DNA from 4 places in the Brenneria sp. L4-2C genome. Region 4 is predicted to be linked to each of the others. Evidence: predicted binding sites of a transcription regulator. Region 4 holds the regulator's gene; each other region holds the start of a gene.
What was found. The regulator CRP, encoded in region 4, controls carbon source genes, mostly activating them, when cyclic AMP is high. The targets are predictions, from matches to a motif close to ATGTGANNNNNNTCACAT.
Positions count from the first base shown of each region.

Region 1: a site for CRP is predicted at 4,606-4,623, ahead of gntK (gluconokinase). Genes of this name have one in related genera too.
Region 2: a site for CRP is predicted at 5,590-5,607, ahead of ABRZ26_RS20200 (6-phosphofructokinase). Genes of this name have one in related genera too.
Region 3: a site for CRP is predicted at 4,488-4,505, ahead of rbsD (D-ribose pyranase). Genes of this name have one in related genera too.

Region 1 covers NZ_JBEIAC010000007.1:64,409-72,377, reverse strand. Annotated here, with positions in the region: gene alr (alanine racemase) at 1-673, shown strand, start outside; gene ABRZ26_RS12400 (transporter substrate-binding domain-containing protein) at 719-1,483, opposite strand; partial or broken gene ABRZ26_RS12395 (hypothetical protein) at 1,534-1,632, opposite strand; gene ABRZ26_RS12390 (Lrp/AsnC family transcriptional regulator) at 1,752-2,231, shown strand; gene ABRZ26_RS12385 (YitT family protein) at 2,485-3,099, shown strand; gene ABRZ26_RS12380 (amino acid aminotransferase) at 3,163-4,356, shown strand; gene gntK (gluconokinase) at 4,728-5,267, shown strand; gene gntU (gluconate transporter) at 5,267-6,607, shown strand; gene edd (phosphogluconate dehydratase) at 6,698-7,969, shown strand, end outside.
Region 2 covers NZ_JBEIAC010000019.1:11,185-19,153, reverse strand. Annotated here, with positions in the region: gene ABRZ26_RS20235 (HAD family hydrolase) at 1-480, opposite strand, end outside; gene ABRZ26_RS20230 (tagatose-bisphosphate aldolase) at 564-1,460, opposite strand; gene ABRZ26_RS20225 (P-loop nucleotide/nucleoside kinase family protein) at 1,502-2,035, opposite strand; gene ABRZ26_RS20220 (PTS sugar transporter subunit IIA) at 2,032-2,469, opposite strand; gene ABRZ26_RS20215 (hypothetical protein) at 2,476-2,748, opposite strand; gene ABRZ26_RS20210 (PTS sugar transporter subunit IIC) at 2,813-4,150, opposite strand; gene ABRZ26_RS20205 (PTS sugar transporter subunit IIB) at 4,167-4,457, opposite strand; gene ABRZ26_RS20200 (6-phosphofructokinase) at 4,467-5,447, opposite strand; gene ABRZ26_RS20195 (TIM-barrel domain-containing protein) at 5,928-7,969, opposite strand, start outside.
Region 3 covers NZ_JBEIAC010000022.1:1,933-9,901, forward strand. Annotated here, with positions in the region: gene rbsK (ribokinase) at 1-509, opposite strand, end outside; gene rbsB (ribose ABC transporter substrate-binding protein RbsB) at 576-1,472, opposite strand; gene rbsC (ribose ABC transporter permease) at 1,498-2,466, opposite strand; gene rbsA (ribose ABC transporter ATP-binding protein RbsA) at 2,474-3,979, opposite strand; gene rbsD (D-ribose pyranase) at 3,987-4,406, opposite strand; gene ABRZ26_RS21470 (YgiW/YdeI family stress tolerance OB fold protein) at 4,649-5,053, opposite strand; gene qseB (quorum sensing response regulator transcription factor QseB) at 5,278-5,940, shown strand; gene qseC (quorum sensing histidine kinase QseC) at 5,937-7,286, shown strand; gene kup (low affinity potassium transporter Kup) at 7,353-7,969, opposite strand, start outside.
Region 4 covers NZ_JBEIAC010000026.1:19,733-27,701, reverse strand. Annotated here, with positions in the region: gene ABRZ26_RS22750 (ABC transporter ATP-binding protein) at 1-449, shown strand, start outside; gene ABRZ26_RS22745 (LysE family translocator) at 500-1,102, opposite strand; gene ABRZ26_RS22740 (YheU family protein) at 1,308-1,544, shown strand; gene ABRZ26_RS22735 (phosphoribulokinase) at 1,769-2,638, shown strand; gene ABRZ26_RS22730 (OsmC family protein) at 2,704-3,111, opposite strand; gene crp (cAMP-activated global transcriptional regulator CRP) at 3,431-4,063, shown strand; gene ppiA (peptidylprolyl isomerase A) at 4,235-4,804, opposite strand; gene cysG (siroheme synthase CysG) at 5,310-6,689, shown strand; gene trpS (tryptophan--tRNA ligase) at 6,795-7,799, opposite strand; gene ABRZ26_RS22705 (phosphoglycolate phosphatase) at 7,796-7,969, opposite strand, start outside.

The sequences.
Region 1 (7,969 bases), on a different contig from region 4:
CGCCGAAGCCTTCTATCAGCGCCTGACGCAATGCCGCAATGTGGTGCAACCGGTGAACGTTATGAGCCATTTTTGCCGCGCGGACGAGCCCCAGGTCGACACCACCGAGCGCCAGCTCGCCTGCTTCGATGCATTCACGCAGGGTAAGCCCGGCGCCCAGTCTATCGCGGCATCGGGCGGCATTTTGCTGTGGCCGCAGGCGCACCGCGATCAGATTCGCCCGGGCATCGTCCTGTACGGCGTTTCGCCGACGGAGAGCCAAAACGCCGCCGATTTTGGTTTACGGCCGGCGATGACCTTTACCTCGCACCTGATCGCCGTGCGTGAACATCGGGCGGGGCAACCCGTCGGCTACGGCAGCATCTGGACCAGCGAACGCGATACCAAACTGGGCGTTGTGGCGATCGGCTACGGCGACGGCTACCCGCGCAGCGCGCCCGCCGGCACGCCGGTGTGGATAAACGGTCGGGAAGCGCCGCTGGCCGGACGCGTGTCGATGGATATGATTACGGTCGATCTGGGGCCGGATGCCCAGGATAAGGTCGGCGACCCGGTGATTATTTGGGGCGACGTGTTGCCGGTTGAAAAAATCGCCGCGCATACCGGTATTAGCGCTTATGAATTAATCACCCGACTCACCCAGCGCACCCGGCTGGAATATATCGACGAGTGAAGGGCAAAAAACGGGCCATCGCAGTGGCCCGTTTTTGCAGGTTAACTACGGACTGACCGCCAGCCACTCGCCGACAATTTTGTGGTACTCGCCGGTCGCCTTGCTCAGGTGCAGCCACTGGTCGACATACTGCTTCCAGGTAATATCATCGCGCGGCAGCATATAGGCTTTCTCTCCGTACTGTAACGGCTTATCCGGGTTAATCGCGCACAGCGCCGGGTAATGTTTCTGCTGAAACAATGCTTCCGAGGCTTCCGTCACCATCACATCCGCTTTTTTATCCACCAGTTGTTGGAAGATGGTCACGTTGTCTTGCAATATCAGCGTCGCCTGCGGCAGATATTGATGCGCGAAGGCCTCATTGGTGCCGCCCGCCGGTTCGATCAAACGTACCGACGGCTGATTAAGCTGCTCAATAGTCTGGTATTTGTCTTTATTTTCACAACGCGCCAGCGGGATTTTGCCATCCACATCCAGCGTGGTAGTGAAGAACGCCGCCTTTTGCCGCGCCAGCGTCACGGAGATGCCGCCCATCGCGATATCGCATTTACCCGCCTGTAAATCCGGCAGCAGCGTCTTCCAGGTGGTTTTCACCCAATTCACCTTTACGCCCAGGCTTTGCGCCAGCGATTCGGCCATTGAGATATCAATCCCCTCGTAGCGGCCATCGTCGCGCAGATAGGAATAAGGCTTATAGTCGCCGGTGGTGCAAACCTTCAACTCTCCCCGCGCCAAGACCTTATCCAGATGAGACTGCGCGCTTGCGGCCCCGGCCATTAACAACAGTACAAGTGGACTCCATTTGATCATCGCGTTTCCCCGCAACATAGAATAAGACAGATGAAATAATCGGCAATCGACCACGGATAAAGCGATAGCCGCACCGCCAGCGCGCCGACATAAAACCGCAGAATACGGTAAATCATCTGATTGGTCGCGCGTGGAATGCGGTCTTCCGGGTAAAATGGCGCAGGTTTTTTCGGTCATGCTATCGTTCATCGCCGATGACGATAGACAACACGGGATAAAAAGCTGTTAGTCTGTGTTCTTGATTATCCGGCGCCGTTTGGGGAGAACCATGTACCACATTGATGACTTTGATCTGAAAATCCTGACGTTATTACAGTCCAACGCGCGGCTGACCAATCAGGAGCTTAGCGATCTGGTCGGGCTTTCCGCCTCCCAGTGCTCCCGCCGCCGTATCGCGCTGGAGCAGGCTCAGTTGATTCTTGGCTATCACGCCCGCCTTTCCCCCAACGCGGTTGGCCTGGAGTGTCTGGGATTGATCGAAGTGCGGCTGATTAACCATACCGCCGACTATGTTGAAAGTTTCCATCGGATGCTGGGGGAAGTCGACGCCATTATCGATGCCTATAAAACCACCGGCGATGCCGACTACCTGTTGAAAGTCGCGGTGGCGGACCTGCCTGGGCTGAGCGCGTTAATCAGCCGGATTCTGTCGCAAAACAAGAGCGTGGCGCACCTGAAAACCTCGGTGGTGCTTAATCGTATTAAAGAAAACGGCCTGATGACGCCTGAACCGCCCCCATTGCCCTAACATGGGGCGTCGCGCCTCCCGCCGGTGCAACGCACTGGGTAATTCACGCACAAAACAACATAAAATGCACGACACAAGCGAAAACAGATTGAAAAACGCAACTATTGTGCATATTTTTCTTTTTTATAATTCAATAAGTTACTCTTATTTCTGCTTCCCGTGGTCCCAATAACGTATTATATGGTGTCATTTTTGCTTAATATCTCTGCGTTTATCGACCTTTTAACCATTGACTACCTATTGAGCCGCCATCATGGATAACGTTATTACTACAGAAAACTTGTCGCATTCCCTGTTGGAAGATGTCCTGGCCATCCTGATTGGTACGCTGATGGTCTCTTTCGGCGTTGTTCTGTTACGTCAATCCGGGGCGTTGACCGGCGGAACCGCCGGCATGGCCTTTCTGCTGCATTACCTGACGCACATCTCTTTCGGGACGGCGTTTTTTCTGCTGAATTTGCCGTTCTATTATCTGGCTATCCGCCGTATGGGCTGGAAATTCACCATTAAAACATTTTGCGCCGTGGCGCTGGTTTCCCTGTTTTCCGACCTCCACCCGCTGTTTATCCATATGGACAAGCTGAACCCGTTCTACGCCACGCTCTTCGGCAGCGTCATTATGGGATTGGGATTCATTGTTCTGTTCCGCCACAAGGCCAGTCTGGGCGGCGTGAACATCCTGGCGCTCTATCTTCAGGACAGATACGGGATCCGCGCGGGAAAATTGCAAATGGGCGTGGATATTGTGATTGTACTGGCTTCCCTGTTCGTGGTAAGCATACCTATGCTGATTGCTTCGATACTGGGCGCGACCATTCTGAACCTGATTATTGCGATGAATCATCGCCCCGGCCGCTACGCGGTTTGACGGCCCGAACCAGGGCCGTCGTCTTACCCGATACCCATAGACCCTTTCCAGGAGAGTTACGCTGTGTTTCAAAAAGTTGATGCCTATGCCGGTGATCCGATTCTGTCACTGATGGAAAAATTCAAACAGGATCCGCGCGCTGACAAGGTGAATTTGAGCATTGGTCTGTACTACAACGAACAGAATATCATCCCCCAGCTCCGTGCCGTCAGCGCCGCCGAAGACTATCTGGAGCAACAGCCCAAAAACGCCAGTTCCTATTTGCCGATGGAAGGTTTGCAGTCATACCGCACGGCGATTCAACACCTGCTGTTTGACGCCAAACATCCGGCGCTGACCGCCAATCGCATTGCGACTATTCAGACGCTGGGCGGTTCGGGCGCGCTGAAAGTCGGCGCCGACTTTCTGAAACGCTACTTCCCGAATTCAGAGGTATGGGTCAGCGATCCGACCTGGGAAAACCATATCGCGATTTTCTCCGGCGCCGGTTTCAAAGTGCATAGCTACCCCTATTTCGACGCCGACAGCCTGGGCGTGAAATTCGACGCCATGCTGTCCGCACTGCAACAGTTGCCGGCGCAAAGCATCGTTCTGCTGCATCCCTGCTGTCATAACCCAACCGGTTCCGACCTGACCAATGAACAGTGGGATCGCATTATCGAAGTGCTGATCGGCCGTGAACTGATTCCGTTTATGGATATCGCCTATCAGGGCTTTGGCGACGGCATCGAGCAGGACGCCTACGCCATTCGCGCGGTTGCCTGCGCGGGCATTCCGGCTTTAATCGCCAACTCGTTCTCAAAAATCTTCTCGCTGTACAGTGAACGCGTGGGCGGTCTTTCCGTGGTCTGCGAAGATGCCGAAACCGCGCTGCGTGTGCTGGGTCAGTTGAAAGCGACCGTGCGCCGCAACTACTCCTCGCCGCCGAATTTCGGCGCTCAGGTGGTATCGAAAGTGCTCAATGACGCGGAACTGAGCGCCGACTGGCGCGCTGAAGTGGAAGAGATGCGCACGCGTATTCTGGAAATGCGTCAAACGCTGGTCGCCGCGCTGAAAGAGGCGCTGCCGACCCGCAACTTCGATTACCTGCTGACCCAGCGCGGCATGTTCAGCTATACCGGCTTCAGCCCGGAGCAGGTTGACCGTCTGCGCGAAGAGTTCGGCGTCTATCTGATAGCCAGCGGCCGCATGTGTATCGCCGGCCTGAACCACGGCAACGTCCAACGCGTCGCCGCTGCTTTCGCCGCCGTTCAGTAGAACGCAGTCAGACGGCGCCTGAACTTTACAGCGGGTTCAACGCTTAGCATGTCATCCTGTAAAACGTTCACTGCCTGTACGGCAGTGAACGTTTTGCTTCAATGGCAGCCTGAAAATTCCCCCCGAACCCCGCCTTGAGTAAAAATAAACCCGCTTTCGCCTTTTCATCGCCGCCGCGGCTTATCTCGCCTGGCGGATAACCAACGACATCAGCCGAAAAGCCATTATTTGAATTTCGTCACAGTTTTTATGTGGGATTAATCAATTTCATTGCCTTTTTCCTTGTTCAGAACGAACATTGTTACCGGTAACAATGTTCGTTCTGAACCATCTGACAGGAGAGCCGGGCGTAAGCTGGCGTGTATTAATCAATGAGCACTGAACAAAAAAAAGCCCACCACGTTTTTATTTTGATGGGCGTATCCGGCAGCGGTAAATCTGCCGTCGCCAGCACCATTGCCGCCCAGTTGGGCGCCGCCTGCCTTGATGGCGATTTTCTGCACCCGCGCGCCAATATCAGCAAAATGGCTTCCGGTCACTCCCTTGACGATCTGGACCGCGCTCCCTGGCTGCGGGCGTTAAACGACGCCATTTTCGCGATGCAGCGCACCAATCCGCTCTCCCTGCTGGTCTGCTCGGCGCTGAAACAGGACTATCGCGATAAACTGCGCGAAGGCAATCAACACGTCTCGTTTATCTATCTGAAAGGCGATTTCGCGGTGATTGAACAACGTCTGAAAGCCCGTAAAGGCCACTTTTTCAAACCTCAGATGCTGGTTTCCCAATTTGCGACGCTACAGGAACCGAACGAGCAGGAAACGGACGTGTATGCCGTTGATATCAACCAGGCTCTGGACGGCGTCGTGGCTGATGCAGTGCAAATCATTCAGCAGGTTAGGGATAAGGAATGATGGCTACGCTGACATTAGTGTTAACGGCGGTGGGTTCGGTATTGCTGTTGCTGTTTCTGGTGATGAAAGCGCGGATGCATGCCTTTGTCGCCCTACTGTTGGTTTCCGTCGGCACAGGCGTGCTTTCCGGTATGCCGCTGACGGAGATTGCCGCCACGATGGAGAAAGGTATGGGCGGTACGCTCGGCTTTCTCGCCGTAGTGGTGGCGCTGGGCTCCATGTTCGGCCGTATTCTGCATGAGACCGGAGCGCTCGATCAAATCGCCAGACGGATGGTCGACTGGTTTGGTGAAAGCCGGGCCAATCTGGCTCTCGGGGTTGTCGGTTTAATCTGCGCGCTGCCGCTATTTTTTGAAGTGGCCATTATGTTGCTGATCGGTATGGTGTTCGCCGTCGCCCGGCGTACCGACGGCAACCTGGTCAAGTTGCTGATCCCGCTGTTCGCCGGGGTCGCCGCCGCCGCCGCGTTTTTACTTCCAGGCCCGACGCCGATGTTGCTGGCTTCGCAGATGCATGTGGATTTCGGCTGGATGATCGCTATCGGCCTTGCCGCCGCCATCCCCGGCATGCTGGTGGCTGGACCGCTGTTTGGCAGTTTCATTAGTCGATATGTTACGATCCCTATCCCGCAGAGTGAAACAGGCGAGCCGGAACTGGACAGTAACGTGATGCCGTCATTTGGTTTTAGCGTCGCGTTGGTGCTGTTTCCGCTGGTGCTGGTAGGTATGAAAACCATTGGCACGCTGTTCGTGGAGCAAGGTTCCACGCTTTACGACTGGATGGAGCTGATTGGTCACCCGTTTATTTCCATCTTACTGGCCTGTTTGCTGGCGATCTATGGGCTTGCCCGCCGTCAGGGGATGAGCAAAGCGCGGGTGATGGATATCTGCTCCGCCGCGTTGCAACCAGCCGGTATTATCCTGCTGGTGACGGGGGCCGGCGGCGTTTTCAAACAGGTTCTGGTCGATTCCGGCGTGGGGCCGGCATTAGGTAGCGCGCTGATCGATACCGGTTTGCCCATTCCCGTGGCTTGCTTCGTGCTGGCGGCGGCGATTCGCATTATTCAGGGGTCGGCAACCGTCGCCTGCCTGACCACCGTGGGGCTGATTATGCCGGTGGTGGAGGTTTTATCCTTCAGCAATGCGCAGATAGCCGCGTTGGCGGTTTGCATCGGCGGCGGCGCGATTGTGCTGAGCCATGTGAATGATGCCGGCTTCTGGCTGTTCGGCAAACTGACTGGCGCAACCGAAATCCAGACGTTAAAGACGTGGACGCTAATGGAGACCATCCTGGGTACCACCGGTGCGCTCGTCGGTATGATCGCCTTCACTCTGCTGTAAACGTTGATGTTATTAAATCTGTTAATTGTATGATTTAAAAATAAAAATACTTAATGTTGTGCGGCGTGTGTCGTGTAAGGAATGTATATTATGAATCCCATCGTATCTCGTATTACGCAGCGTATTATTGAACGCTCGCGCAAAACACGCGGTCGCTACCTTGAACGTATTGATGCGGCCTGTAGCAAGACCGTGCATCGTTCCCAGTTGGCTTGCGGCAACCTGGCGCACGGCTTCGCCGCATGTCAGCCTGATGATAAAGCCGCATTAATGAATATGTTGCGTAACGATATTGCGATCGTTACGTCGTATAACGATATGTTGTCCGCTCACCAGCCTTATGAAACCTACCCGGAACGTCTGAAACAGGCGCTGCATCGGGTTGGCGCCGTCGGACAAGTCGCGGCGGGCGTGCCGGCGATGTGCGATGGCGTGACCCAGGGACAAGACGGCATGGAACTGTCGCTGATGAGCCGCGATGTGATTGCCATGTCGGCCGCGGTGGGGCTGTCGCACAATATGTTCGACGGCGCGCTGTATCTGGGGATTTGCGATAAAATCGTTCCCGGTCTGGTGATGGCCGCGCTGTCGTTTGGCCACCTGCCGGCGATTTTTGTTCCCGCCGGCCCGATGCCGAGCGGCTTGCCGAATAAAGAAAAGGTGCGTATCCGTCAACTGTTTGCGGAAGGCAAGCTGGATCGTCAGGCTCTGCTGGAGTCGGAATCCGCCTCCTATCATAGCGCCGGAACCTGTACGTTTTACGGCACCGCCAACTCGAATCAGATGGTGGTGGAAGTGATGGGCCTGCACTTGCCGGGCGCGTCTTTCGTCCCGCCCGGCACCGCGCTGCGCGATGCCCTGACGGATGCGGCCGGCAGCCAGATTACCCGCCTGACGCAAAACGCGGACAACTTCATGCCGATCGGCAAACTGGTCGACGAAAAGGTCGTGGTGAACGGCATCGTGGCGCTGTTGGCCACCGGCGGCTCCACCAACCACACCATGCACCTGGTCGCCATGGCGCGTGCGGCCGGCATCATCATTAACTGGGATGATTTCTCTGAACTGTCGGATGTCGTGCCGCAGCTGTGCCGCATCTATCCTAACGGTCCCGCTGATATTAACTATTTCCAGGCCGCTGGCGGCGTGGCGATTTTGATTCGCGAACTGCTGAAAGGCGGATTGCTGCATGAAGACGTTAATACCGTCGCCGGCTTTGGCCTGAGCCGCTATACGCACGAACCCTGGTTGGATAACGGCAAACTGGCCTGGCGGGAAGGACCGCAAGCATCGCTGGATGAGAGCGTGATCGCCAGTTTCGAAAAACCCTTTGCTCACCACGGCGGCACGAAAGTGCTGACG
Region 2 (7,969 bases), on a different contig from region 4:
CGGAGTGGCTTGCATTGCCTCGGCGGCGTGCAGGAAGATATCAGGCTGAGGTTTCGAACGTCCCGGGCCGAGATCGACGGCGGAGAATATATTCGGCGAAAATAACGGCGTCAGCCCCACTAAGGCGAGCGTAAAATTTAATTGCTCTGTGCTTGAGTTCGAGCAAATACATTTCCTGGCGGCTATTTCGCTGATCGCCTCGTAACTACCTGGAATTCTGGTTAGTTTTTCTTCGAACTGTTTTAACAGGGCGCGATGGAAATCTTGATGAATGCTGGCTGGAATGTCGATACGCTTATCGCTTTTGACTTTATTAATCAGATCATCCCATAAAAGCCCGCTATATTCGGCCGCGAATTCCGCCAAACCGATATCGACGCCGTGCTGTTTTAAGAGGGATCGGGTCAGATTTATCCCTATTATTTCTGAGTCGATAAGTACGCCATCGCAGTCAAATATCAACAAATCCGGTCTATTCATTCGTGTTGCCTTAATGCGTTGCCGGCCGCGGATTGGACAATCAACGGCCTGATTATCAACATATGCCATCACATGGCGAACGGTTATTTTTTATATTTCGCCAGTAATTTCTGAATATCCCGTAAACGGGAGACGGCTATCGATGATAATTTTTCTTTGGAAACCTGTCGATCAAGGGATATGCAATCTTTCCACAGTGAACGCCCGGCGATCACGCCGGATGCGCCGTTTCGCAGTGAAATATCGACCTGCTTTAGGAATGTCGCGTGATCGACGCCGGCGGATAAAACGGCCCAGGGAATATCACCGCAGATTTCAGTGACTTTGGCGCAGGCCGCTTCCGAACCCGGATAGGGAATTTTCAGTACTTTGGCGCCGCATTCGATACATGCCTTGCAGCCATCCTGAATCAGTTGCGGAATTTTGCCCTGGTATTCTTCCTGGCTTTCATTTTCCAGTTTGTAAGTCAGAAACTCCACCACCAGGAAGAGGTCTTCACGGGCGAAATCGTCAATAATATCGCGTAACGTCGCCAGGTTGGCGGTATTGGCTTCAGGCGTATCCATGCGTAAATAGATCATAATCTTGCCGCCGGTTGCGCCCAGTTCACGGACCTTTCGAGCGTTGACGCCTGCAACCATTTTTGAAATGCGATAACCTTCGGGGGAGGTTTCCCAGCCGGAGGCATCCAGACCGACCAGCAGCCCCGTATTGCGCGGCAATACGCCTTCATCAATAATGCCCGGCACGGCGCAAATCGGATCGACCAGGACACATCCCGCTTCCGACGCCAGATAACTGGCGATGTCGTATTTCGTTTTCCCTAACGTTTCATTGCTGATCTTCGACTGTTCTTCCACGGTGTCGGCCAATAGCGTTCTCATTCCGCCGCGCTGATCGCAAGCAACAACCATCATTGAACCTGTGGCGTCGCAAATCATTTGGTAACCACGACGCTCTGCTGTTGACATTTTGTTCATTGGTTAATTCCTCATGCAATAGATGATTTATTTCAGGCTATTTAAATTAAGCGGTGTTTAACCCATGAAATGAGATCTTCGTTATTTACTCCCTTATCCTGGTCGACGGTATAAATATCGCCGATCCCCATGGGTTGTGCCTTTTCAGCTAAAATAATTAACTCGGAAATATATTCTTCACCCGGATGGCCTTTAACACGCGCAGAGCAACGCTGCTTATAGCGCTTCGCAACGAGTTCAGGTGATATGTTATTCCAAACCTCCAGCGTTTTTTTTACCCCGCACAGTTCCAGATAATCCGATAACACGGATTTTTCACGGAATCCAAACCAGGCATCCATAACAAAAACACTTTCCGGCGGCGATGCTTTGACAATATTGAACATGGATTCATAGGCCGCATAGCCCAGTTTCCTGTTCAATGTTCTATCAATGGTTTTAGAGAACTGAACCATAAATGGTTCTTTTATGTCATCGATACCCAAGACAGGAAAATTAAAATATGCAGAAATGACTCTGGATATTGAACTTTTTCCTGATGCCGGTATGCCATTAACTAAAATCAGTTTTTTCATAATAACCCAATAATTTCATCAATTGTTGCGGCTCGTCTGATTTGAGATAACGTATCGTCCTTTTCCAGTAGATTTACAATCGATGCAATGCCGTCGGTAATGTGTTCATCACTGTTTACTCCGCCAAACATGATAATAATATCCACGGGTTCGCTGCCATTAATGGAGACGGGATCACGGAGCGTCACCATACTAAAGCAGTTTTTCAGTACTCCGCATTCCGGTCTGGCATGCGGAATGGCGATACCTTCGTCAAAAACATAATATGCCCCATATTCCAGCGTGTTATTAATGATGGCGGTCGCATATTGCGGTGTAACATAGCCGCCCTCTATTAATGGTTGCGCTGCTTTCTCAATCATATCTGTCCATGAGCTGACATTTATCCCGACCTGGATGTATTTACTTTCTGCAAGGAATTTTCTAATGCTCATAAGACCTCATATATTTTTGCGAATGGTATTCCTTAGTTCATCGATTTTTACGAAAACATCATCAACCTTATTCCGATGACGCGTGCTATTTGAGAAGGCCTGAATAGCCTGGTTGTATTTAATCATCAGCTGTTTTTGAATGGCGCTATCAGCAGGGTTTTGTGATAAGCGTAATTCCAGATCTGATAATTCCTGCTCGATTTTCTGTATCGACTCATCATTTTCAGTTTCTTCTTTCTGTTTAACTGGATTGAAGAGTTCTTTTAACTTTGCGAACATGGCGCCTCCTCACATCTTTTTCCATGTGATGTCATTATTCAGTTATATGCGGCGGCAATGACTTTTATTTAGTCAGCTTTCTGTTTGCCAGGTAGGCAACGATAGTGACAAAGACAATGAATCCAATGACGAACGGCCAGTCATTCTGGAAAGCATGGCCTAATATAAGACCGGTACTTATAACATCTGAATCACTGAACGTGACGCCGATAAAGCCGAATGTTTCGAGTAACGGCACCAGGATCGCCGGTAAGAAAGTAATAAACAACCCATGGACGACGCCCCCGATAATCGCGCCCCTTCTGCCGCCTAATGCGTTGCCGAACACTCCGGCGGCGCCGCCGGCAAAGAAGTTGGTTAACAGGCCTGGGAGGATCATGGCGAGACCGAAGAGAGGAAAGATGATCATGCCAAGAATGGATCCTACCGTCGTAGCCAGAAAACCGACGATAACGGCATTAGGCGCATAGGGGAACAACACCGGACAATCAAGCGCGGGTTTCGCATTCGGCACTAACCGCATGGCGATGCCCCGGAAAGCGGGAACCAGCTCATTAAGCAGCAGGCGTACGCCGCTATACAATACAAAAACGCCGGTGACGAACTGCATCGATTGCATGAATGAATACATCAGGTAATTCGTGCCGCCCGCAAACTGGGCGATATACGTCGGACCGGCGACAACGGCTGGGATAAGATACATCGGTATCATTATTACCGCCATCGACAGGTACGTATCCTGGAGAAACTTGAAATTATCAGGTAATTCCAAATCTTCCGTTGATTTCGAGTTTTTACCAATCGCGCGGGCGACCGCGGCCTGAACCAGATAGCCGATAGTACAGAAATGACCTAGCGCCACATCATCGGAGTCCGTGATTTTGCGCACGATCGGTTGGGCTAATGCCGGCATCAATACCGCCATGATGCCGCCGAATATCCCGCCGGTAAGAATCAACGCCGCGCCTGTCAGTCCTGATTTATAACCGATAACCGTACCGATGGTCGCCATCCACAGTAGTGCCTGACCCGTCAGGAAGATGTATTTGAACGGCGTAATCCGCGCAATGATAATGTTAACGACGAAAATCACCAGCAGCGTAAGGGCGACCTGGGAGCCCAGTTCGCGGTTCGCCAAACCGGCGATTGCGGCGACATCGGTAATATATCCTTTCATACCAAAGCCGCTGGTAAAGATATTGTTGAGGAAGGTTAATGCATCAACGATGATATTGATGCCAGCCATCATTATCAGAAAACCCAGAAGCGTTTTAAATGTGCCTTCCAGCGTTTTTCCGACGGATTTTTTTTGCAGGATGAGGCCAATCATTGCTATTAATGCAATTAATATAGATGCTTGGCCCAATAAATCCTTCACCAGGAAATTGATAATAGTATCCACTTCATCACCTCATCTTTCAGATCGAGTTAATATAGGCCAGGATTTTTTCTTCTATTTCACGCTTATCGGTGAGTTTATTTAATATAATGACTCTTTTTTTATCTTCCTCGCTGGCGTCTGAGTTAATAATGTCGGCGAACACTTTCTGAGTGAGAATAATGTCATATTTTAACGCCGAGGCTTCCGAAACCGTTGTATGGCTGATATCCGCGTCAATATCTAATTTTTGGAATACGGATTTTGCGCTCATTTCAATGGCAAAGCTTGAGCCGAGGCCGCAGCCACATACGCAGAGTACTTTAAGCATAATATTACCTCATATAAGGTTATTTACTTTGGCAAGCTTATAGATGTTACTCTCTTTATCGACTAATCGTTTATCGGAACTTTCAAGGTCGATCGGTATAGCTTTATTATTGTGATTTATAACAATTATCTTATTCGTCAGGTTGGTATTGATACATCTGACGACTTCTTCGGCCAGGATAGCGCCTTGTATAATTTCCTCTCCGGTTGGAAGGCCGTTTCTTAACCCATAGCCCAGAATGGTCTTTCTTATTCTGATGCCGATCTTATGTTCTATTTTGCCAATCATGGTATCAATCGCGCCTTGAAAACCCGGCGTGTATTCTTTGGTATATCCCTCCGAACATAATATAATGACGCTGTTCTGTGTTTTTATCTTGCTCTTGATTTTTTCTGCCAGAACATCAATATCCCAGGGCGATTCAGGAATAAGGGCGATATCCGCATTGCTTTTCAATGCGGCCTGCAACGTCAGTTCGCCGCAGTAGCCGCCAAGCAGTTCTATCATAAACACTCGTCCGGGCAATCCTCGGCCGGTATTCCTTAATTTCCCCACCTCACTGATGACCTGTTCACAGGCGGTGGAAAATCCTATCGTGTAGCTGTTGCCGGTAATATCATTATCAATCGTCATCCCAATGCCATAGCAATTAACGCCATATCCACTGAGCGTTTTTAAAAACTGAAAAGAACCGTCGCCCCCTGCCATGATCAGCGAGTCAATCTTTCTTTGACGTATATTTTTGGCGATCTTTTCATAGTCTGACTTTCTACATTTATCTTCTTTTCTGCCTGAGGCAATCAAGGGGACGGGCGATATGGAAAAATCAACCAAATCCCGCCATGAAATTTCTTTGAACTCGTTATCTATCAGCCCGTTAATACCTCCGTCAAAAATCACAATTTCAGATTCGGTCATCCGACAGACCTGAAACAGAAAATTATTGATACCGCTGACATCACCGCCACTAATGACTAAACCTATTTTCATGGCATCTCCCCGATTGTTGGATATCAACGAAAATGTAGACTGATTGTTAATGATGGGAAAATTGTTTTTTTTGAAGGAAGTCGCATTTATGCAACGTTTGTTGGCCTTGTTACGTATTGACAGCGCTTTTCTAGGTGCAAAAGTGTGAAGTGAATCGCTTTATTTTGCGTGCGGATTTTTAGCAAAGCCGTGTAATTGGCTGTTTTTAATTATTTTGTTTTTTTGTCGCCCAATGGCGGCTGATCGCGGGTTTTTCGCTCAGCGTCTGTGTTTGTTTTTGTGATTTATTTCACGGTTATTTGCGATTCGGACGCGTTTTTATCACGATCGCCCCATTTGTTTCGCTGGTCAAACGCAGGAATTGCGTCAATTCGGCGGGGAAGTAGAGGATAAGCGGGGAAGGGCAGGCGCTGCTTTTCCATCAAGCGAACGGAAAACATCCTTGTTTCCCTGCCGCTTTCCCACTCAGCGATCAATCGCTCACAGCGAAATACTCACGATCAAGGGTTTATCGGAAGATAATTGACCGGTGCGGGCTTTTATCCAGATGCTGCCGCGCTGATCGCTATGCGCCGCCTCGCCCTGATGCGAAAACAGTTTATCCGTCGATTCCAGCCAGTCGTCCACTGTCGCCGCGCCGATGGTGATGCGGCGCGCGGCAGAGTGGTTTGACCGGATGCGCAAGTAGATAAACTCATGCAGCGGATAGTCATATTTGCGCGGCGTGACGCTGATGACCCGCGTTTCTCCCTCGGCGGCCGATTGTTGATATTGCTGATGGATATCGATAACGGAAAAGACGCCGTTTCGTTCCGCCGAACGCGTGACGCCGCCGTCATCCCAATACAACTGGTAATCGGCCGTCGCCGCTTTTTCCAGCGGATAAACCGACAGAACGAGCGGTTGCTTAAACTTATCCAGCACCTGAATGTTTTTGAATGCGGCCTTCAGATCCGACTGGCTATGCCGTTCGGGAATAATGGCGCCCTCACGGATAAATAGCGGCAGGTCGGTAATGTCGGCGATGACCTTAACCTGCTTGCCGCCGGCGATGGGATGGTCGATATCCGCCGTGTCTTCCAGCACGTTATACCTGAACCAGTGGATCGTCTCCTGCCCGCCGGCGGGAAGATAGACCGTTTTTTCGACCTCATAGGCGGCATCGCCGTTAAGGCTGCGCGTCAGGATCGGCGCCACGATGACCGAGTTATCGATAAAGAACTGCGTGGCGAGAATATCGCGATTGCTCTCGCTGAATACCGCTTCGTCCCCCTCCCACAGGCTCATGGCTTTGATGACCGGCGCGCCGCTGCGGGTGTTCTGATACATCGCGTCATACAACAGATGATGCCAGCGTACCCGAAAGCGGATAAAGGCGGCCATGATCTCGCTGAAGGTTCGCTGCTCGCCCGCCCTCCCCGTATAGTGATAAATCTCCTGATAGGGTTTCATCGCATCGTAGTGGTTACGCATCCACGGCATTAAACAGGCGGCCTGAACCCAGCGCGTCATCAACTCCTGCTCGCAAATCGCGCCGATATCGACGTCGTCGGCGCCCAGCACCAGTCGGTCGTAAACCATCGGGTTGTGATTCCGATTCTGGTTGCCGTTGAATAATATGCTGCCGGGATCCTCCGGCGCTTCGCCGGGGGCGAAACCGCCGACGTCGGTGCCGGCGATCGGCAGACCGGACATGCCGAGATTAAGCAGCATGGGCAGGGTCGCCTGAAGGTGGTGCCAGGTCGAGGCATTATCGCCGACCCAATGTCCCGCATAGTGTTGCAGTCCGGGGTAGCCGCTGCGACAGATGATGTAGCTGCGTTTATAGCTTTTCAGCAGATCTTCATGGGCCGTCAGCCCATATTCATAGGTGGATTTCGCCAGCATATAGGCGTGGAAATTGCGCAACTCGACAAAAGGCGTTTTACGCCCGTCGCCGAAACGAGGATCGGTCAGATGCAATTGACCGTGGTAGCTGCGCCAGTTGAAGGTATTGGTGCGCCTTCTGTCGTCGTCCGGCGCTTCGCCGCTCAGCGACCAGCCGAACTGATTGCGCGGCGACTCCGTATCGGCGAAGTTATTGCCGTCTTCCACGTGGGGCATCGCATCGGGAACCGTCATGTCCTGCCAGACGAACCCGAGGCCGTTTTTCAGCAAATAGGCGTACTGATCGCCCCAAAAACGGGCGGCGTCCGGATTACCGTAATCGGTCACCACCGCGCCGATCATGTCCCGTTCCGCCGTTTGCGCGTTAATGCCGTAGTCGAGAACCAGCACGTTTTGATCGGGGTAGTTGACCTCGCCAATTCGGGTGTACGTCAGCCCCGGATAATCGCTTTCATTTTTGGGGCCGCGGAATTTGGGGATGTTGGCTTCCCCCTCATTCTGGACGCAGTAACCGTTGCGGATAAGACCCTGCACGGTTTCATACTGCTTTTTCGTCCTGTCGCCGGGATGGTAGGCCACCTTATCCGCCCGGATAAACGGCGTGATATTGGTCTGGCATTGCAGATTGAATTGCG
Region 3 (7,969 bases), on a different contig from region 4:
CAGGCCGGCGCGGGATTAAGAATAACCAGGGTATCATTTTCATGCGCGACTCTGGCGGCCATCGTCACGGTTGCCAACGGCGACTCCAACTGCATAAGCAAGGCGGAAGCATCAATGATTTTTTGCTGATGGCGGCGGAGGTAATCGGGCGTAACGGCCGCGTTCGCGCCGGCGTTTACCGCGATCATATTCTCGGCCTCGTCATTAACAAAAATTAAGGCCACGCCGGTCGTTTGATCGGGAACCGCCTCAACCGCCGCGACATCGATACGGTCTTCGCTTAACTGCCGACGAATTCTGGCGCCGATATCGTCATCGCCAAGGCAGGCGATAAAAGAAATATCCGCGCCGCTACGGCCGGCCGCCACCGCCTGATTCGCCCCTTTACCGCCAAACGCGACGCGATATTGCTTACCGATCACCGTTTCCCCGGGAGAAGGGAATTGCGCCAGATTAAGAATATGATCAGCATTTATACTGCCCAGAACCACCAGCTTACCCGTTTTCATCATGCTGAATCCCGATATGTTTATCATGCGCCGTCGTTAATTCGGCGGCGCTCGCCCCGCAGTTATTTACTTCGATTCTTTTGTTACCAGCGTCAGATCAACCGGAATAACGGCCTGTACTTTTTCGCCTTTCAGCGTTTTATCCGCGGTTTCAACGCCAATCACCCCAATCTGCTCAGGACGTTGCGCAACCGTTGCCGCCAGTTTGCCGGACTCAACGGCTTTCACGCCGTCCTCGGTGCCGTCAAATCCGACCACCAGCACATCGGTTTTACCTGCGGTTTGCAACGCCCGCAGCGCGCCGAGCGCCATTTCGTCATTCTGAGCAAACACCGCCTGCACATTGGGATGCGCCGTCAACAGGTTCTGCATAACGTTCAACCCCTTAGTGCGATCGAAGTCGGCCGGCTGACTGGCCAGAACGGCGAATTTATTATTTTCGGCCGATTGCATAAAGCCCGCGCCGCGCTCACGCGCCGCGGAGGTGCCGGCAATCCCTTCCAACTGAATGATTTTGGCGCCTTCACCCACTTTTTTCGCAATAAAATCGCCCGCGCTCTTACCGCCAAAGGCGTTATCGGACGCAACGTGACTGACGACCTCGCCACTGTTGGCCACGCGATCAAGCGTAATGACCGGAATTTTCGCCTGATTGGCCAGTTTAATCGCATTACCTACCGCATCGGAATCCGTCGGATTAATCAATAACACCTTGGCGCCGCGCACCGTCAGATCCTGAACATTAGCCAGCTCTTTCGCCGGATTATTCTGGGAATCCAGCACCACCAGTTGATATCCCAGTTTATCGGCCTCTTTTTGCGCTCCGTCTTTCATTGACACAAAGAACGGATTATTCAATGTCGATACCACCAGAGCAATCGTATCTTTGGCTAATGCATTCGTACTGACCGCCGCACTCAGCGCAACGGCAGAAACCAGAGTCGCCAGTTTTTTCATATTCATAGCTCAATTCCTGTGTGAATAAGGGTTATTTACCGCTTTTGTTATCTACCAAAACCGCCAGTAAAATGACGACAGCCTTGACGATCATCTGGTAGTAAGAGGAAACGCCTAATAAATTCAGTCCGTTGTTAAGAAATCCGAGGATCAGCGCGCCAATCAGCGTGCCGACGATCCGACCTTTACCGCCGGCCAGGCTCGTTCCGCCCAGCACCACCGCGGCGATGGCGTCCAGTTCATAGCCCGTTCCGGCGGTAGGCTGAGCCGACGATAAACGCGCCACTTCGATAATTCCCGCCAGGGCGGACAGCAGCCCGCACAGGGAATAGACGATGATTTTGATTTTATCCACGCTGATGCCCGACAGCCGGGTAGCGGCCTCATTGCCGCCAAGCGCATAGATGTAACGGCCTAACCGGGTGTGATGCAGCATGTACCAGGCCGCGGCAAAAACGATGGCCATAATCCAGATCGGCGTGGGGATACCTAACGGGCGGCCAATGCCAAACCAGCCAAAGGTATCGGCGGCCTCGGAAAAACCGGTATTGACCGGGCTGCCGTTGGTATAAACCATGGTGACGCCGCGCAGCAGCAGCATCATCACCAGCGTGGCGATGAACGCCTGAACCTTTCCTTTCGATACGATGACGCCCGTGCCGGCGCCGATCGCCGCACCTAACGCCAGCGCTCCGACGACCGCGAACAGCGCATTAACCTCAAGACCGACAATCGACGCGGCGACTGCGCCGGTCAACGCCAGTAAAGAGCCGACGGAAAGATCGATGCCTGAGGTGAGAATAACCAGCGTCATTCCCACCGCCATAATGGCATTCACCGAGGTTTGCTGGAGAATATTGAACAAATTGTTCAGGGTGAAAAAATTAGGGCTCATGGCGGAAACCACGGCAATAAGGATCAGCAAAGCAATCAGCGATTTTTGCTCTAACAGCCACTCTTTGCTGAACCAGCGTTTTGCCGTGATGGATTGGGTACTCATATCTGACTTACTCCTGCTCTACGCCGTATCGCTTACCAACGGCCGCGGCCATCAGCGCTTCCTGGGTTGCCTGCTCTGTCGAAAACTCGCCGCTTAAACGACCTTCATGCATGACAATAACGCGGTCGCTCATCCCCAATACTTCGGGCATTTCGGACGACACCAAAATGATGCTCAGTCCTTCTTGTTTGAACTGATTGATTAATTGATAGATCTCTTTCTTCGCCCCCACATCGACCCCGCGCGTCGGCTCATCCAGGATCAACACATTCGGACGAGTCATTAAACCGCGAGCGATGGCGACTTTTTGCTGATTGCCGCCGGACAGCAGCCCGATAGGCTGCTCCATTGACGGCGTTTTAATATTGAATAAGCGGATAAAATCGCTGACGGCCAGTTGCTCTTCGGGATGTTTGATTTGTCCGCCGCGACGACTGAAATAACGCAACGCGGTTAACGACATGTTCTCTTTAACCGACATGCCTAATATCAGCCCGTCACGTTTTCGGTCTTCGGAAATATAAACAATGCCGTTCGCCAGGCCATCCTGCGGCGTACGGGCCGCCACTTCCCGGCCATCCAGCTCTACATAGCCGCCGGTGCGCGGCAGCGCGCCATAGAGAAGCTTCATTAATTCGGTGCGCCCGGCGCCCATTAAGCCCGCCACGCCAAGAATTTCGCCTTTGCGCACGCTAAAGCTGACATCATCGACGCCCGGCCCGGAAAGGTTTTTCACCAGCAGGCGAACCGCTCCCGGCGCCTGATTCAGTCGAGGGTATTGTTCTTCAAGCTTGCGTCCCACCATCATTTCGATGAGCCGTTCTTCCTGCAACTCGCCGACCGGACGTTCACCGATAAACTGACCGTCGCGGAATACGGTGACGTCGTCGCATATTTCGAAAATTTCTTTCAGACGATGGGAAATATAAACAATGCCGCGCCCCTGAGCCTGTAGCTCTTTAATTACGCTGAATAACGACGCGGTTTCGGTATCGGTCAGGGCATCGGTAGGCTCATCCATAATGATGACTTTCGATTCAAAGCTCAGCACCTTGGCGATCTCCACCATTTGCTGATCGCCAATGGACAGGTCGCCCACGGCGCGTCGACTGTCGTAACGCAGATTCAGGCGTTTGAGAAGTTTATCCGCTTCCTGGTACATCTTTTTCCAGTCAATGCGGCCAAAGCGGTTGGTAAATTCACGGCCGAGGAAAATGTTTTCCGCGATAGTAAGCTGAGGAATCAGGTTAAGTTCCTGATGAATAATGCCAATCCCGGCTTCCTGCGAAGACCTGGGGCCGTTGAAGTCCACTTCCTTTCCCAGAAAATGTACGCTGCCGGCATCTTTGCTGTAGATACCGGTCAGCACTTTCATCATGGTGGACTTGCCGGCGCCATTTTCTCCCACCAGCGCCATCACCTTCCCCGGATAGACGTTTAATGCCGCGCCGGAAAGCGCCTTAACGCCGGGAAACGATTTGTTAATGCCTTGAAGTTGCAATAAAGGTTGCATTGAAGCCTCAGAACGTTACGCCGGCGCAAAGGATGACATTGGCATAGGGGGAACATTCCCCGCTGCGAATGACGGCCCGACTTTTTCCGCTTTGGATTTTAAAATCTTCATGGCTGACATAATGCAATTCAATTAAGTTTCCCTGGTGTCGCTCAAGTTGTTTTAACTGTTCAAGTAACGCGTTGTGGAGTCGCGGATTTTTTTCGACCATCTCTTTTGCAAGAATCGCGGCCTCAACCTGCATCTCGCTGGTGACGACCGCCACGACCTGCAAAAACGCGGGAACGTTGTGCGTCAACGCCAGATCGACACGAACTGTCGTATCAGGAATCGGCAAGCCCGCATCACAAATAACAACCCGATCGGTATGTCCCAAACGGGAAATTACGGAAGAAATATCAGCATTCAGCAATACGGCTTTTTTCATTTTTCACTCCACAGCGAAACGTTTCGCTGATGGTTATTTTAGGAAGAGAGCCTCAAGGAAGGCAAAGAGGAAATAACAAAAATGTGATCGTTATCGAAACGTTTCGTTAGCGGAATGGTAAAACGGCGAATGGCGGAGGGTTACATCAAATGAAAAGGCTTGGCTAAATATCACGGAAAACTGGGGATAAGGGAGCCCATCCCCAGTCTTCCGATCCTTAAACGATGGGCATCAGCGTTCGCTTACTGAATTTTCTTTACCTGTTTGACATCCAGCTCGGCCGAATTGAAGCCCTTATCGAGCTCGCCTTGCAGTTCAACCTTGTCCTGCGGCGTGATGGTTTGTCCGTTCCAGTATTTATCATCGATTTCAACCGTGATGGTGCCGGTATCATCGCGGAACAGATAATCCTCATCGCCGACGCGCTGCTCGATGTTGCCTCGCAACGTCACCCAGCTGTCGTCTTTCAGATCTTTCGCTTTCGCGACCGTGGTTACACTGCCGTTAGGGCCTGAAAACCCGCCCTGGGCAGGCTGATGTTGCGCCGTTTTAGCATTCGGATCCAGAAATCCGCCGCCGCTCTGGGCGGCGAAAACCGGCGCGGAACATAACGCAGCGATAGCGAATACAGCGGCTGTCTTTTTCATAGTATCGTTTCCTCATTTCTCGCTTGTCGTCGTGCAGTAAAACTGCGCGTTGTTTGTCTGACGCGACGAGTAAAACAAAATGTTCTTAACAGAATCTTAAGGATAGTTCAGTTTCTCTTATATTTATCAATCCTGTGGATCGCCGCCCGTTTATGGCTTTTTCGGTTGTCAATCCGGCGCGTTAAACCGTATAACATCACCCTATGCAAATAGGGTGGGCGGTGATGAGAATACTGTTGATAGAAGACGATCGTCTGATTGGCGACGGCATCAAGGCCGGACTGATTAAGCTGGGCTTTAGCGTCGACTGGTTTATGCAGGGCAACGCCGGACGGAGCGCGCTGCAAGCCGCGCCCTATGACGCGGTGATCCTTGATTTGAGTCTGCCGGAAATAGACGGGCTGGATATCCTGCGCCAGTGGCGTCAGTCCGGACACGATGAGCCGGTATTGATCCTCACCGCGCGGGACGCGCTGGAACAGCGCGTTACCGGCCTGCAATCGGGCGCCGACGACTATCTGTGCAAGCCTTTTGCCCTGGCGGAGGTCGCCGCGCGCTTGCAGGCGTTAATCCGCCGCCGGCACGGTCAATTACAGCCCACGCTGACCCACGGCGCGGTATCCCTTGAACCGGGTTCCCGCACCGTTACCTGCAATAATCAACCGGTGGCGCTTAAATCCCGCGAGCTGGCGCTGCTTGAGCTGTTCTTAATGAATCCCCAACGGGTGCTGACTCGTTCGCAGTTGGAAGAAAAGCTCTACGGATGGGACGACGACGTTTCCAGCAACGCCGTGGAAGTGCATATTCACCACCTGCGCAAAAAACTGGGCGGCGAATTTATCCGCACGGTACACGGCGTCGGCTATATTCTGGGGGCGGCGCCATGACGCGCCTCAGCCTGCGTTTACGCCTGATCGCCGGTTTTGTCCTGCTGACGCTGCTTTGCTGGGGCGCCGCCGGGATCCTGTCGTGGCATCAAACCCGCGAGCATATCAACGAGCTGTTCGATACCCAGCAGATGCTGTTCGCCAAGCGGCTGGCTACCATGCATCCGGATGAAATCGTGGTGGATTCTCCCGCCCTGCCGAAAACCAAGAGTCTGGCGCGCGAAAGGCGCGGGGAACAGGAGGACGACGCGCTGGCTTTCGCCATTTTTACCCGCGACGGGCGAATGGCGCTGAATGACGGCGAGAACGGCAAAGATTTTATCTTCGACTACACGCAAAACGGCTTCACCAACGGCAAGCTGCGCGATGATAACGACCGCTGGCGCATGGTATGGCTGGCGACGGCGGATAATCGTTATGTGGTGGTGGTCGGCCAGGAGTGGGAGTACCGTCAGGATATGGCGCTGGGGCTCGTCAAGACCAACCTCCTGCCCTGGCTGTTTGCCCTGCCGGTTATGTTGCTGTTGATGTTCTGGCTGGTTTCCCGCGAACTGTCGCCGCTAAAACGCCTTGCCACGCAGCTTCGCCGGCGTCCGCCGGAAGATGACGCTCCGCTGGATACCCATGCCGTTCCGCAGGAAGTGCGCCCGCTGGTGAATGAACTGAATAGCCTGTTCGTGCGCATCGGCGAGATGCTGCTGCGCGAGCGCCGCTTTACCGCGGACGCCGCGCATGAATTACGCAGCCCGCTGGCCGCGCTGAAGGTACAGACGGAATTGGCGCAGTTGGCGCACGATGACGAACCCGTGCGTCGCCATGCGCTGAATAATCTGGACGAGGGAATCGATCGCGCCACGCGGCTGGTGGATCAGTTGTTAACGCTGTCGCGGCTTGACTCGGAATCGTTCGCCGATGGGCAGCAGCCGGTGGAACTTCAGGCGTTGCTGCAACAAATGGTTATCGACCATTACCATAAAGCGCAAGCGGCAGGCATTGAACTGAAGCTGGAAGTCCCGAAAGCGTCTATTATCCGCCAGGGACACCCGCTGCTGTTGACGCTGCTGATCCGCAATCTGCTTGATAACGCCATTCGCTACAGCCACCAGGGCGGAACGGTAACGCTGACGCTCACGACGCAAAGTATTCTGGTTAACGATGAGGGGCCAGGCATCGACGATGCGATATTGGCGCGGGTCGGCGAGCGCTTTTTTCGTCCTCCGGGACAGGAGAAGTCCGGCAGCGGTTTGGGATTATCCATTGTAAAAAATATCGCCCGTCTGCATGGCATGCAGGTTCATCTGATCAACCGCCCGCAAGGCGGCCTGACGGCGTCGGTGAGCTGGTAAAAGCCGGGCAACACGGGGATGGACGTTCCCGCCCCCGTTTTCCCGACATCGCCGCAATGAATCAGGCTAAATTTCCACCTGAATACCCAGTTCAATCAGCCGGTTAGGCGGAATTTCGAATTGATCGGCCGCTCGCAGCGCATTACGGCTAAGCATCATAAACAGCTTGCCGCGTAATCGCAGATACCAGGGACGTTTCCCCATCGTCAGCGACTCGTTGGACATAAAAAATGAGGTTTCCAGCATTTCGCAGGTTAATCCATCCAGCCAACAGCGATGAAACACCTCTTCCACGTTCGGCGTTTCGCGCCAGCCATAGTTGGCGACAACGCGCCAGAATGTCGGCGAAAGCTGCTCCACCGCAACCCGACGCGCATTCAGCACATAAGGCGCATCTTCGGTTTTCATGGTCAGCAGTACCACCCGCTCATGCAATATCTTGTTATGTTTAAGATTATGCAGCAACGCAAACGGAATGACGTGCGTGGCGCGCGACAGATAAACCGCCGTACCCGGCACTTTCAACGGGGGACTTTTCTCCAGCGAAGCGATCATGGCATCCAGTGAATTGCCATGTTCATTCAGGCGACGCAATAGTCTGAAACGCTCGCTTTTCCAGGTCGTCATGATGATGAACATCACCATCCCCAGCGTCAGCGGCAGCCAGCCGCCGGAGAAAATTT
Region 4 (7,969 bases):
TGATTCGCTCCACAACCGATGACCTCTATCTGGTTCACGATCGCAAGGTCGAGCCTTTCGACGGCGATCTGGAGGATTACCAGCAGTGGCTGACGGACAGACAGCGCCAGGACAGCGCCGCCGACGAAACGCCCAAAGAAAACGCCGCCAACAGCGCTCAGGCCAGAAAAGAGCAAAAGCGGCGGGAAGCCGAACTGAGAGCACAGACGCAACCGCTGCGCAAACAAATCGCCCGGCTCGAACAGCAGATGGAAAAACTGGGCGCGGCGCTGGAAGCCGTTGAGGCCAGGCTGGCGGATACCGGGCTTTACGATATCAGCCGTAAAGCCGAACTCACGGACTGCCTACAGCAGCAGATAAAGGCGAAAACGGATTTGGAAGAAACTGAAATGGCGTGGCTTGAGGCGCAGGAACAGCTAGAGCAAATGAATCAGCAGCTCTCGTCTTAGCCTTTCTCTGGCGCGGACCGATAGGCAGATTATCGGTCCGCGCCGAATGACTAATGCCAAATCAGCAAGACACAGGCGGCCGTCAGCAATCCCATCGAGACGTTGAAGATAATCCAGGCTTTTTTACTGCGCAACAAACGGCCGATCAGAGTGCCGAATCCGAGCCATATCGCGCCGGCGACCAGATTCACCAGTACGATGCCAAGACTTATCGCCGCCACCGAGTGATGATATTCCCTCCCCGGCAGGCTAAAGCTGGCTACCGCCCCCAACGCCATCAGCCAGGCTTTGGGATTGAGGAATTGCAGCAGCCACCCTTGATAAAACCGAATCGGCCGCGGCGGCGCGTCCAGGGTTTCCAGCTTTTCGTAGGCGGCGGTGGCGACTTTCCACGCCAGCCAAAGCAGATACAAGCTGCCAAGCACTTTCAGCATGAAATGCAAAGAGGGATAGATGAGGATCAGGCTGCCTACGCCAAATGCCACCAGCAATAAAATGCTCTGCATGCCAAACATGATGCCAATCATCAACCACAAAGAGCGGAAAAAACCAAAATTGGCGCCGGACGTGGTCAGCAACATATTGTTCGGGCCTGGCGTAATGGCGGCAACCCAGAGAAAACCTAACATCGACAGAAACAAGCTCAGTTCCATGTAACGGGTGCCCCTCACCCTGAAGCGTTTTTGCGGTATAGTTGGTCACGAATGCATTGTTAAGCGGCAGCATTGAAGCTAACAGTGTGATATTAATCGCACAAGTTCGGATACCAATATTTTTATTCATATTACGTATGACGCTTTCCGCCCGGCTTGAGAAGCGCATTCCAGCCTGGCTTACTCAATTTCTGGACAAACAATCGTGATTATTCCCTGGCAACAACTCGAACCCGAAACACTGGAAAATCTCATCGAATCTTTCGTTCTCCGGGAAGGAACGGATTACGGCGAGCAAGAACGGACGCTGCAACAGAAAGTCGCTGATGTGCGCCGGCAGTTGGAATCAGGCGAGGTCGTGCTGGTATGGTCTGAGTTGCATGAAACAATTAACATCATGCCGCGCCGTCAGTTTAATGCGGGCGGGCATCCCCCTCACTAAGCGCTGGCAAAGCACTAAAAGAAGATGTATCTGTATTACGGACCATGCTAACAACGATGAAAACAGCCTGAGGTTGACGACATTCCCTATCGCAGCCAGACCGAGATGAACCGCCGGGCGGCAGAGCGACAGATCCCGGCGGAGTTCGTCGCGGAGGTCGGCCCCGTCTGATACCTTTTCTTTTTTGATGGCGTATTCGCCACCATGACGGAGTAAATCGTCTTATGTCGCATAAGCATCCGATTATTGCCGTGACCGGCTCCAGCGGCGCGGGAACCACAACAACCAGTCTGGCCTTTCACAAGATCTTTCATCAACTGAACATGCGCCCCGCCCAGCTTGAAGGCGATAGCTTTCACCGTTATACCCGGCCGGAAATGGATATGGAAATTCGCAAGGCGCGAGATCTTGGCCGTCATATCAGCTATTTCGGCCCGGAGGCCAATGATTTCAGCCTGCTGGAGCAATCCTTCATCGAATATGGTCGGCACGGACGAGGGAAAACGCGTAAATATCTTCATACCTATGATGAAGCCATTCCCTACAATCAGGTACCCGGTACATTCACGCCGTGGGAACCCATGCCCGAACCGACCGACGTGCTGTTTTATGAAGGACTGCACGGCGGCGTGGTGACCGACCAGCACAACGTGGCGCAGCATGTCGACTTACTGGTCGGCGTGGTGCCTATCGTCAACCTGGAATGGATTCAAAAACTGATCCGTGATGTGAATGAACGCGGCCACTCGCGCGAAGCGGTCATGGATTCGGTCGTCCGTTCGATGGATGATTACATCTCTTACATTACGCCGCAGTTTTCACGAACCCATATCAACTTCCAGCGGGTTCCCACCGTGGACACCTCCAACCCCTTCGCGGCCAAATCCATCCCTTCGCTGGACGAGAGCTTTGTGGTGATCCATTTTCAGGGGCTGGACAATATTGATTATCCCTATCTGCTGGCGATGTTGCAGGGATCGTTTATTTCCCATATCAACACGCTGGTCGTGCCGGGCGGGAAGATGGGTCTGGCGATGGAATTAATTATGGCGCCATTGGTTCAGCGTTTGCTGGAAGGGAAGAAAATCGAATAGTCGCTCGAAAAAAAGCACGGCGGCAGAAACCAGGTCGCTACCGTGCCTGCTCCGGTTCAACGCGGTTATGCCAATTCCCGGACCTCATGGCTGTGGGTCACCTCTACCGCTTTAGCCAGCATCAGCGCCACGGAGCAATAGCGCTCCGCAGACAGCGCGACCGCGCGTTCTACGGCTTTCTCGGTCAACCCTTTGCCGGAGACGATAAAATGCAGGTTGATATGGGTAAACAGACGCGGCGCCTCCGCTTTCCGCTGCGACGTGAGTTTAACCTCGCAGTCGGCAACATCGTTGCGCCCTTTTTGCAATATGGACACCACATCAATCGCGCTGCATCCGCCCACCGACATCAATACCATTTCCATTGGACTTGGCGCTTTATCCCCCGAATTTCCATCCATTAAAATCTGATGTCCGGAAGATGATTCGCCAAGGAATGTTAAGCCTTCAACCCACTTCACTCGAGCCTGCATGGTACCCTCCGCTAAAAAATTTTTGAAAATTTATATCGTTACTGTACAAAATCATCTGATAACCAGAGCTTTATCATGCTGAAGTGAGACAACACAAGACACGTCCTTCAAGCTGTGTTAAAAACAAGAACAGTATCTGCCTTATTCTGGACAAACTCAGATGCCGGGGAGATGATGACGTCGCCAAATAAAGGCTCCAGTATATTCCCTGACGTCGTTCTGCCTACACTGAATTTGAACTTTTAACAGTAAATACGCCGTACAGGGAACTCTGAGCCCTGTGAATTGCGCAGTGACTGACAACAGAGGATGATATCGAATGGTTCTCGGCAAACCGCAAACAGACCCGACTCTTGAATGGTTCCTTTCTCATTGCCATATCCACAAGTACCCATCGAAGAGTACGCTTATTCACCAAGGTGAAAAAGCAGAGACGCTTTACTACATCGTGAAAGGCTCCGTCGCCGTGCTGATCAAAGATGAAGAAGGCAAGGAAATGATTCTTTCTTATCTGAATCAGGGCGATTTTATCGGCGAACTCGGCCTGTTTGAGGAAGGTCAGGAGCGCAGCGCCTGGGTGCGGGCGAAAACAGCGTGTGAAGTTGCTGAAATTTCTTATAAAAAATTCCGACAACTGATCCAGGTTAACCCCGATATCCTGATGCGCCTGTCGGCTCAGATGGCCAGCAGACTGCAAGTGACTTCAGAAAAAGTCGGCAATTTGGCTTTCCTCGACGTAACGGGGCGTATTGCTCAGACCTTGTTGAACCTGGCGAAACAACCGGATGCCATGACCCACCCGGACGGCATGCAAATAAAAATCACGCGTCAGGAAATCGGCCAGATTGTCGGCTGTTCACGCGAGACCGTAGGGCGGATACTTAAAATGTTAGAAGACCAAAATTTGATCTCCGCACATGGTAAAACCATTGTGGTTTACGGCACTCGCTAAACCACAATAATTACCCGACGACAAAAAAGCGTGAGAAAATCTCACGCTTTTTTTTATCCGATATATTTATCAACGATAATATTATTATTCAAAAATAAACAATCCCAATTCAATTGAGCGAATTTATCAAATCCGCTCAATATGAGAAGGGAGGCTGGTTCGGGAATCCAATCAGGGCAGGACTTTCGCTGACTGGATTACAATCGGTTTGGCGGGCACATTTTGATACGGGCCGACGTTTTCAGTCTGCACCTGGGCAATTTTATCCGCCACCTCCATGCCTTTGACTACCTTGCCGAACACCGCATAGCCGAAATCGCGCTGACCGTGATCGAGAAACGCATTGTCTGCCACGTTGATAAAGAATTGACTGGTGGCGCTGTCTTTTTCCGCCGTACGCGCCATCGAAATAGTGCCGCGCAGATTGCGTAACCCATTATCCGCTTCGTTAACGATCGCAGCGTTGGTCGCTTTCTGCTTCATATCGCTGGTGAAACCGCCCCCTTGAATCATGAAGCCGGGGATAACCCGATGAAACGTCGTCCCGTTATAAAAACCGCTATTAACGTACTCGACAAAATTCTTCACCGAAACCGGTGCTTTTTGATTATCCAACGCCAGTTCAATATTTCCTGCCGATGTGGTCAGTAAAACATGCGTGGTGCCGGAAGCAGCAAACGCTGGAGAAAAAGCAGTGAGTGATATAAAGGCTGCCGCCGCAACCAGAGTACGTTTGAGCATGAGAATTCCTTTTTGAAGAAATCGACTACAGAAAGCGTAGTGATTGTATGTATCCGCACTCCTTAGCGCCACCCATTTACTTTTTTTTACGTATGGCCGGCATACCGTAACCCATTGTTAAATACCGTGCGGCGTTATGCCGACCTTATCGCATGAGAAAGAAGCGGCATGTCTGCCGGTGATGTCGCCTGAACAGGTATTTCGAATAATAGAACGCCTTTCGGTTCAATCCGCGGCCATGCTGGGATACCGATACCAACGTCCAGTGAATTATTGGTCACCAGCCCATTGAAAAAACAGCAATTTCGCCTATATGATGGTCGCGGCCTGCAAAATGAGTCCCCACCCGCCGCAGATGAGGACATCCAGGTTAACAACGGCAGTGTGTCACTGAAACCTTATCCATCGCTGACGGCGGATAAACTATCACCATCGACATCGCTCCTCCGTATTCCGTCCCGACGGCAGGCGGTTTTATCAACCTAAATTTACCAAGAGGCACCACATGGATTTCCTGCCAATATTCTGTCAGTTACGCGATAAGCCTTGTTTATTGGTGGGCGGTGGAGAAGTGGCCGAACGTAAAGCCAGGTTATTATTGGATGCCGGCGCCATTCTTACGGTGAACGCCATCAGTTTCAACGAGAAATTTATCCGCTGGCAGGACCAAAAGCGGGTGACGCTGGCGCAGGGTTCCTTTGATCCCAAACTGTTAACCGGCACATGGCTGGTGATTGCCGCCACTGACGATCGTGAAACCAATCAACAAGTTTACGACTACGCCAGTCAGCAACAGATTTTCTGCAACAGCGTGGATGACGTTCAGAGCGCCAGCTTCATTATGCCTTCCATTATTGACCGTTCTCCCCTGATGGTCGCCGTATCGTCCGGAGGAAGCGCGCCGGTACTGGCGCGGATATTGCGTGAAAAACTGGAAAGCCTCCTGCCGCTGCATCTGGGTCAGTTGGCCGCCTTTGCCGGGAAACTGCGTCAACGCGTGCAAAACCGCTTCAGAAAATCGGATACCCGCCGGCGTTTCTGGGAAAAACTGTTTATCCACGATCGGCTGATGCAATCGCTGGCCAATAACGATACCGCCAGCGTCCAGCAGCTCACCGAGCAGTTGTTCTCCGAACCGCTCGATGACAGAGGCGAAGTGACGCTGGTGGGCGCCGGTCCTGGCGATGCCGGTCTGTTAACGCTGAAAGGCTTACAGAAACTGCAACAGGCCGATATCGTGGTTTACGATCGTCTGGTGTCGCAAGGCGTGCTTAACCTGATCAGGCGCGATGCCGAGCGTATTTTTGTCGGTAAACAGTTGGGGCATCACTGCATTCCCCAGGAACAGATTAATCAGCTATTGCAGGAAAAAGCGCTGGCGGGAAAACGGGTTGTACGCTTGAAAGGCGGCGATCCGTTCATATTCGGCCGCGGCGGCGAAGAGCTGGAACATCTGCAACAAGCCGGGATCCCGTTCTCGGTGGTGCCGGGAATTACCGCCGCATCCGGTTGTTCAGCCTATAGCGGCATTCCATTGACGCACCGCAATTACTCGCAAGGCGTACGGTTAATCACCGGCCACGTCCAACATAACACCGAGCTCGATTGGGCTAGCCTGGCAGCCGAAAGACAAACGCTGGTGTTTTACATGGGGCTTCAGCAGGCTGATTATATTCAGCGGAAATTGATAGAACAGAAACTCCCGGAGACCGTACCGGTGGCGCTGGTCGAAAACGGCACTTCCGCGACGCAGCGGGTGTTCACCGGACAGCTTTCCCAACTTGGGGAACTGGCAAAACAGGCCGTCAGTCCGAGCTTGATCATTGTCGGCGACGTTGTCGGTCTGAGAGAGAAACTGAACTGGTTTACTCAGCGTTCGGAATGAACCCCATCCCGGATGGATGTGTTCCCGCCGCTGCCGCGGTAATGGGAGAAAAGCGAAAGGGCTGGAGAATATCGCCAGCCCTTTTTTAGCCTTCAGCGCAAGAGGTTACGGGCGGCCGACAAACCCAACCGCTTCATACACTTTCTTCAACGTTTCCTGCGCGCGCGCGCTGGCCTTTTCCGCCCCGTCACGCATGATTTGTTGTAATAAGACCTCGTCATTGCGGAAGTGGTGATAACGCGCCTGCAAGTCCGTCAGCATGCCGGATACCGCATCGGCGACCGCGCCTTTGAGGTGGCCGTACATCTGGCCGCTGAATTCCTGCTCCAGTTCGGCAATGGTTTTACCGGTTACCGCAGACAGGATATCCAGCAGGTTGGAAACCCCCGCTTTATTCACCACGTCATAACGCACGACGGGCGGCTCATCCGAGTCCGTGACCGCGCGTTTGATTTTCTTCACCACCGATTTAGGATCTTCCAGCAGGCCGATAACGTTATTGCGGTTATCGTCCGATTTGGACATCTTTTTGGTCGGTTCCAGCAAAGACATCACCCGCGCGCCCGACTTCGGAATAAACGGCTCGGGAACCCGGAAAATATCGCCGTAAAGCGAGTTAAAGCGCTGGGCGATATCACGGCTCAGCTCCAGATGCTGTTTCTGGTCTTCGCCCACCGGCACCTGCGCGGTTTGATATAACAGAATATCCGCCGCCATCAGCACCGGGTAATCAAACAGACCGGCATTGATATTTTCGGCATAGCGCGAAGATTTATCCTTAAACTGCGTCATACGGCTCAGTTCGCCGAAGTAAGTGTAGCAGTTCAGCACCCAGCTCAGTTGGGTATGCTCAGGGACATGCGACTGAACGAAGATGGTGCTCTTTTGCGGATCGATGCCGCAGGCCAGATACAACGCCAGCGTATCCAGCGAGGCTTTTCTCAACTGTTGCGCATCCTGACGCACGGTGATGGCGTGCAGGTCGACGATACAGTAGATGCAATCGTAGTCATCCTGCATATTGACCCACTGACGCAACGCACCCATGTAGTTACCAATGGTCAGTTCACCAGACGGTTGTGCTCCGCTAAATACAATGGGCTTGCTCATACTAATGCTTCCTGATTTTTTGAAGATGACGACCCGACGAGGGGCAATAAATCGGCAAAACGGTCCAGCACAATATCCGGATGACTCAACTCGATCGCTTCACCATAGTTATATCCATAGGTCATGCCGACGCATGGGCAGCCGGCAGCCTGGGATGCCTGAATATCATT